Actinoplanes lobatus: one gene and its partner. The protein of the gene in region 1 interacts with the protein of each later gene in a pairwise test. Links are inferred from orthologs where the notes say so. Each region holds a gene or a part of one and is shown on either strand. Other genes may lie near its edges.

The links. The genes of interacting proteins can lie anywhere in the genome.
Region 2: the proteins of tsaE (region 1) and rlmB interact in binary tests that used the Escherichia coli proteins (3 or more experiments, as listed by UniProt). The link is inferred for Actinoplanes lobatus from one-to-one orthologs.

The regions. Positions count from the first base shown.
Region 1 is NZ_JACHNC010000001.1:2,921,721-2,924,942, forward strand. The notes cover bases 5-3,004. They hold tsaE (tRNA (adenosine(37)-N6)-threonylcarbamoyltransferase complex ATPase subunit type 1 TsaE), read left to right. Parts: upstream 5-1,279; coding sequence 1,280-1,729; downstream 1,730-3,004. Other genes in these bases: alr (alanine racemase), read left to right, coding at 5-219; BJ964_RS13560 (alpha/beta fold hydrolase), read left to right, coding at 216-1,283; ung (uracil-DNA glycosylase), read left to right, coding at 1,726-2,409; tsaB (tRNA (adenosine(37)-N6)-threonylcarbamoyltransferase complex dimerization subunit type 1 TsaB), read left to right, coding at 2,419-3,004. In the rest of the region: more of alr, read left to right, coding at 1-4; more of tsaB, read left to right, coding at 3,005-3,162; rimI (ribosomal protein S18-alanine N-acetyltransferase), read left to right, coding at 3,162-3,222. UniProt on the Escherichia coli protein: Required for the formation of a threonylcarbamoyl group on adenosine at position 37 (t(6)A37) in tRNAs that read codons beginning with adenine.
Region 2 is NZ_JACHNC010000001.1:1,790,748-1,793,969, forward strand. What follows is about bases 43-3,042. They hold rlmB (23S rRNA (guanosine(2251)-2'-O)-methyltransferase RlmB), read right to left. Parts: upstream 2,107-3,042; coding sequence 979-2,106; downstream 43-978. Other genes in these bases: BJ964_RS08075 (PQQ-like beta-propeller repeat protein), read left to right, coding at 43-972; cysS (cysteine--tRNA ligase), read right to left, coding at 2,106-3,042. Also shown: more of BJ964_RS08075, read left to right, coding at 1-42; more of cysS, read right to left, coding at 3,043-3,222. UniProt on the Escherichia coli protein: Specifically methylates the ribose of guanosine 2251 in 23S rRNA.

The sequences.
Region 1 (3,222 bases):
CGGATCGCCGGGCGGGTCTGCATGGATCAGGTGGTGGTGGACGTGGGCGATGAGCCGGTGGCCGCCGGTGACGTGGCGGTCCTGTTCGGGCCGGGCGACGACGGCGAGCCGACGGCCGACGACTGGGCCGCCGCGACCGGCACGATCAACTACGAGATCGTCACCCGGTTCGGCAGCAGCCGGATCCCACGGCACTACGACGGGGAGGTCGCTCCGTGAAGCGGTCGAAGGTCGCCAAACGGGCGGGCATATTCGGGGCCGCGGTCGGTGTGGCCGCGGCCGGTCTGGCCACGGCCTTCGCTGTGGAGCGGGCGCTGGTGCGGCGGTCGGTCAACGCGCCCGGCGACCCCTATGTCGACGAGCCGTTCGGTGACCAGCCGCACGACCGGTCACTGACGGTCACCGCGGCCGACGGCACCGACCTGCACGTGGAGATCATCGAGCCGGCGGGCGCGAGGACCGAGCCGACGATCGTCTTCGTCCACGGGTTCGCGCTGGACATGGGCACCTTCTACTTCCAGCGCAAGGAGCTGGCCGTGCGCGGCACGCACCGGCTGGTCTTCTACGACCAGCCCGGCCACGGCCGGTCCAGCAAACTCAAATCGGGGACGTACGATCTGGCCGCCCTGGGGCGCTCGCTGGCCGCGGTGCTGGAGGCGACCGTGCCCGAGGGGCAGATCATCCTGGTCGGCCACTCGATGGGCGGGATGACCATCATGGCGTTCGCCGAGCAGTTCCCGGCCTGGTTCGGCAACCGGGTCACCGGCGTGGTGCTGATCTCCACCTCGGCCGGCCTGTTCGACAAGGCCAAGCTCGGCATCACCAACGTGGTGGCCCGGGTCAGCGCCCCGTTCTTCCCGCTGTGGGACAAGGCGGCCCAGCTCGGCGGCGGCACCATCGACCGGGCCAGGGTGGCCTCCTCCGACCTGGCCTGGCTGCTCACCCGGCGGTACGGGTTCGGTGAGACCAGGCCCAGCCCGTCGCTGGTCACCTTCGTCGAGAGCATGAATTCGAAGACGTCGGTGGAGACGCTCACCAAATACCTGCAGACTCTCTACACGCACAACCGGATCCCGGCGCTGTCCGCGTTGCGCGGCGTCCCGGTGCTGGTCGTGGTGGGGGACCGGGACTATCTGACCCCGGTCACCCACTCCGAGGAGATCATCGAGAACCTGCCCGAGGCCGAGCTGCTCACCATCGAGAACAGCGGCCATGTGGTGATGCTGGAGAAGGCCGACCAGGTCAACGCCGCGCTGATCCCGTTCCTGGAGAAACTCACGTGAAGCTGAAGACGGTCGACGACACCCGTGCGTTCGGGCGGCGGCTGGCCGGCCTGCTGCGGCCCGGTGACCTGGTGCTGCTTACCGGCCCGCTGGGCGCCGGTAAGACGGCCCTGGCCCAGGGGATCGGCGCCGGCCTGGGCGTGGAGGGGCCGATCACCTCGCCGACGTTCGTGATCGCGCGGGTGCATCGTGGCCCGGTGCCGCTGGTGCACGCCGACGCGTACCGGCTGGGCGACCGGCCGGACCCGCGCGCCGAGATCGACGACCTCGACCTGGACGCCTCGGCCGACGACGCGGTGACCGTCGTCGAGTGGGGCGTCGGCCTGGTGGAACAGCTCAACGACGAATACCTGCAGGTCCGTCTGGACCGGATGGACGACGACACCCGCATTGTCGAGTTGTCGCCGCACGGCGGCGACTGGGCACACCGACTGGAGAGCATGTGAACCTGACCGAGCTGCTGCCCGCCGAGTGGCGTGCCGAGCTGACCCCCCACCTCGACGACGCCGCGACCACCGCTCTGGGGCAGTGGGTGGCGGAGGAGTATGCGACGCAGACCGTCTACCCACCGGTGGAGGACCTGTTCGCGGCGTACCGGCTGTGTCCCCCGGAGCAGACCCGGGTGCTGATCCTGGGCCAGGATCCCTACCACGGGCCCGGGCAGGCGCACGGTCTCAGCTTCAGCGTGCGTGACGGGGTCCGCCGGCCGCCGTCGCTGAGCAACATCTTCAAGGAGCTCAACGAGGACCTCAACGTGCCCAAGCCGGCGGGCGGCGACCTGACCGGGTGGGCCCGGCAGGGTGTGCTGCTGCTCAACGCGGTTCTGACGGTCCGGGCGGGCAAGGCCGGATCGCACGGCAACAAGGGCTGGGAGGCGTTCACCGACGCCACCATCAAGGCCCTCGACGAGCGTGACGAGCGGATCATCTTCATGCTCTGGGGCAGCTATGCGAAGAAGAAGGCGGCGCTGGTCACCAACCCGGTGCACGCGATCCTGGAAGCCGGCCACCCGAGCCCGCTGAACCGGGTCGGGTTCCTCGGCAGCCGTCCGTTCAGCGCGGCCAACAAGGCGCTGGCCGACGGCGGACGGCCGGTCATCGACTGGGACCCGCGGGCCACCGTCTAGGGTCACCCTGTGCTGGTACTGGCTCTGGACACCGCAACCCCCGCCTCGACGGCCGCGCTCGTCGAGGTGACCGTGGACGGTCTGACCGGGGTGGCGGAGCGGCGCACCGTCGATCCGCGCGCCCACGGGGAGCGGCTCGCCCCGGAGATCGCCGCCGTGCTCGCCGACGCCGGGCTCCGGCCGCGGGATGTCACCGCGATCGTGGCCGGTGTCGGGCCGGGGCCCTTCACCGGGCTGCGCGTCGGGCTGGCCACGGCGGCGAGCATGGGGCAGGCGCTGGGCATCCCGACGTACGCGGTGTGCTCGCTGGACGCCCTGGGGCGCTCGGCCGGACCCGGCCGGGTGCTGATCGCCACCGACGCCCGGCGCCGCGAGGTGTATTTCGCGACGTACGCGGACGGTGAGCGGGTGACCGGGCCGGAGGTGGCCAAGCCGGCCGACGTGGCCGCCCTGGTGCACGGCGCCACCGGTGGCTCGCTGCCGGCCGGGGTGCTGGTCGGCGCCGAGGAGGCGGGCGGCGGCACGTCGATGGCCGGGCTGGTCGACCGGGCGGCCGGTGAGGGCGCCCTGAAGTACGGGGACGTGTTCGGCGTGCCGGTCGAGGAGCACCTGCTCTACCCGCCGGGGGCGGCGCTGGTCGCGCTCGCGGCCGAGCGGATCCGGGCGGGCGCGCCGGGCGAGGCGCTGACGCCGCTCTACCTGCGCCGGCCGGACGCGGTGGAGCCGAGCGCCCGCAAGGCGGTGCTCACCTGATGAGCGCCGACCTTCCGGTGGCCGGCCAGGTGAAGACGGGCGCGGACCATGTGATCGAGC
Region 2 (3,222 bases), 1.1 Mb from region 1 along the record:
GCAACGGTCAACGACATCAGGCGGCGATGGGACATCCCCACGCACGCCGCCCCGGAATGCGAGGTCGGCCGGGAACCGCTCGCCGGGGGCGATCTCCTCTACACCAGCGATCCGGGCGGCGTCGGGGCGTACGACCCGGCCACCGGGAAACGCCGCTGGCACGCCGACCTGCACGGCCGGGGTGTCACGCGGCTGGCCATGTCGGACGGGATCCTGGCCGTTCTCAGCTACGCCTGCACCAGCACGCGCAACTTCCTGACCACCTATCGCGCCTCGACCGGTTCCCGGCTCTGGGAGCTTCCCCTCGGCGCTCCCAGCCAGGACATGGTCATCGACCAGGGTGTGGTCGTGGTGGACGTCCGGCCGGATTTCGGCGCCTCCACCATCGCGCACCGGCTGGCCACCGGCGCCCGTCTGTGGAGACTGGGCGGGACCCGGGCCGACGGGCTGCTCTCGGCCGGCGGACGGCTGCTGCTGCGGCAGGAGGGCGCGGGCTCCCGAGCCGTCCTGATCACCACCGGCGCGACGCTCTGGGAGACCAAGGAGAACTGGTACGCCGTGGGCAGCGACCCGGCCGGCTCCCGGTTCTACGTCTCGAGCAGCAACGTCGGCCTGACCGCGGTCGACGCCGCCAACGGCCGGACGATCTGGGAGTCGACCTGGCATCCGTCCGCGGTGACCGCCGATGACAAGCAGCTCTACTTCCCGGAGAACCACAGCATCTACTGCTTGGACGCCGGCAACGGCCGGAAGCTCTGGTCGGTGCCTCTGGAGGACGGGGCCGGGCAGCCGGTCCGGGCCGGCGCGCTGCTCTACAGCCCGGCCGGCATCGGCGCGGCGCTGTCGATCGTCGAGGCGGAGACCGGTAAGCCGCGCAAGGGCGGCATGCCGAGCGACGAGAGCCACCCGCCGGTCGTCGCAGACGGCCGCCTATTCCTCACGGACGGCAACCGTCTGCGCGCCTACTTCTAGCCGGACTCAGCCCTGGGATCGGCGGCGGCTCACCTCGGCGAGGGTCACGGCCGCCGCCACGCTGGCGTTGAGCGACTCCACGTCGGAGGCCATCGGGATGCTCACCCGCAGGTCACAGGTCTCGCCGACGAGGCGGGACAGGCCGCGGCCCTCGGAGCCGACCACCACGAGCAGCGGCCCGACCGCGGCCTCCAACTGGTAGAGGTCGGTCTCGCCGTCGGCGTCCAGCCCGATGACGGTGAAGCCGGCCTTCTGCGCCGACTTGATCGCCCGGGTCAGGTTGACCACCTGCGACACCGGCACCCGTGCCGCCGCCCCGGCGCTGGTGCGCCAGGCGGTCGCGGTGATGCCGGCGGCCCGCCGCTCGGTCATGAAGACGCCGTGGCCACCGAAGGCGGCCACCGACCGGATCACGGCGCCCAGGTTGCGCGGGTCGGTGATGCCGTCCAGGGCCACCAGCAGCGGGGCGGTCTGCTCCAGCGCCGCGTTGACCAGGTCCTCGAAGTCCTCGTACGCGAACGGCGGCACCTGGAGCCCGACGCCCTGGTGCAGCACCCCGCCGGTCATCCGGTCCAGCTCGTTGCGGCTGATCTCCAGGATCGGGATGCCCCGGTCACCGGAGGTCCGGACGATCTCGGTGACCCGCTCGTCGATGTCGATGCCCTGCGCCACGTACAGCGCGGTGGCGGGCACCAGGGCCCGCAGCGCCTCGACCACCGGGTTGCGGCCGAGCAGCAGCTCGGGACCTTCCTTGGTCGGGTTGGAGCGGCGCCCCGGGGCGATCCGCGGCCCCCGCGGACCGCCGCCACGCACGCCGCCGCGGGACGACTGGGTCCGGGTGATCCCGGTCGCCCGGCCACCGCCGCGACCCCAGGTGGTGTCCTTGGTGCCGGGCATGCCGACCTTGGGCGCACGGCCCTCGGCGGCCGCTGCCCGGCGCTCCTTGTCCTGCTTACGGGCGGTCTTCTCGGGCAGCTTCTCGGTGCCCGAGTAGCCCTTGTGCCAGGGGCGCTCGTCGGCCGGCAGGGTCTTGCCCCGGCCCTTGAGCCCGGCGCGGTTCTTGCCGCCGGACCCCATGCTCGCCCCCTTCTTCGAGGTGGAGCGCTTGCTCGCATTGAACGAATTGCCGGCCATCAGTGCTGTTCTCCTACCGTCCAGCGCGGCCCGGTCGGAGTGTCCTCCACCTGAATACCCGCGTTCTTGAGCTGGTCCCGCACCGAATCGGCGGCAGCCCAGTCCTTACGTGCGCGGGCCTGGGCCCGCTGTTCCAATGCCAGGGCGACCAGGGAGTCGACCACCGGCTTGAGATCGTTGCCGCCCTCGCCGCCACTCCAGGCGCCGTCGAACGGGTCGAGGCCGAGCACCCCGAGCATGGCCCGGACCGCGGTCAGCGCGCCGCGAATGGCCGGCTCGTCACCGGCGGCCAGGGCGGTGTTGCCCTCCCGGATGGTGTCGTGCACGACCGCGAGCGCCGCCGACGTGTTCAGGTCGTCGTTCATCGCGTCGGCGAAGGCCGGCGGCACCGCCTTGGGCCGCCCGTTGCCGACCACCTCGGCCGCGCGCTGCACGAAGCCCTCGATCCGCCGGTAGGCGACCGCGGCCTCCCGCAGCGCCTCGTCGGAGTAGTCGATCCGCGAGCGGTAGTGCGGGCTGCCCAGGTAGTAGCGCAGCTCGACCGGGCGGATGCCGGCCTCGGCCACCGAGGTCAGGTCGATCACGTTGCCCAGCGACTTGCTCATCTTGGAGTCGCCGAGGTTGAGCAGCGCGTGGTGCACCCAGTAGCGGGCGAAGCCGAGACCGGCCGCCTTGGACTGGGCCACCTCGTTCTCGTGGTGCGGGAAGGTGAGGTCGAGACCGCCGCCGTGGATGTCGAACTCGTCGCCGAGGTAGCGCTGGGCCATGGCCGAGCACTCGATGTGCCAGCCGGGCCGGCCGCGGCCCCAGGGCGACGGCCAGTACGCGTCCTGCGGCTCGTCCGCCTTCACGCCCTTCCACAGGGCGAAGTCACGGTGGTCGCGCTTGTCGCGCACCGGGGCGTCGCCGGCGTCGCGCATGTCGTCCGGCCGCTGACCGGAGAGTGCGCCGTACTCACGGTAGGAGAGCACGTCGAAGTAGACGTCGGCGCAGTCGCCACCGCCCGGGTAGGCGTGCCCACGCTCGATCAGTGTCGCGATCAGATCGTGCATCTCGGTGATGTGCCCGGTGGCCAACGGCTCGTACGTCGGCGGCAGCACGTTGAGGGCGCGGTAG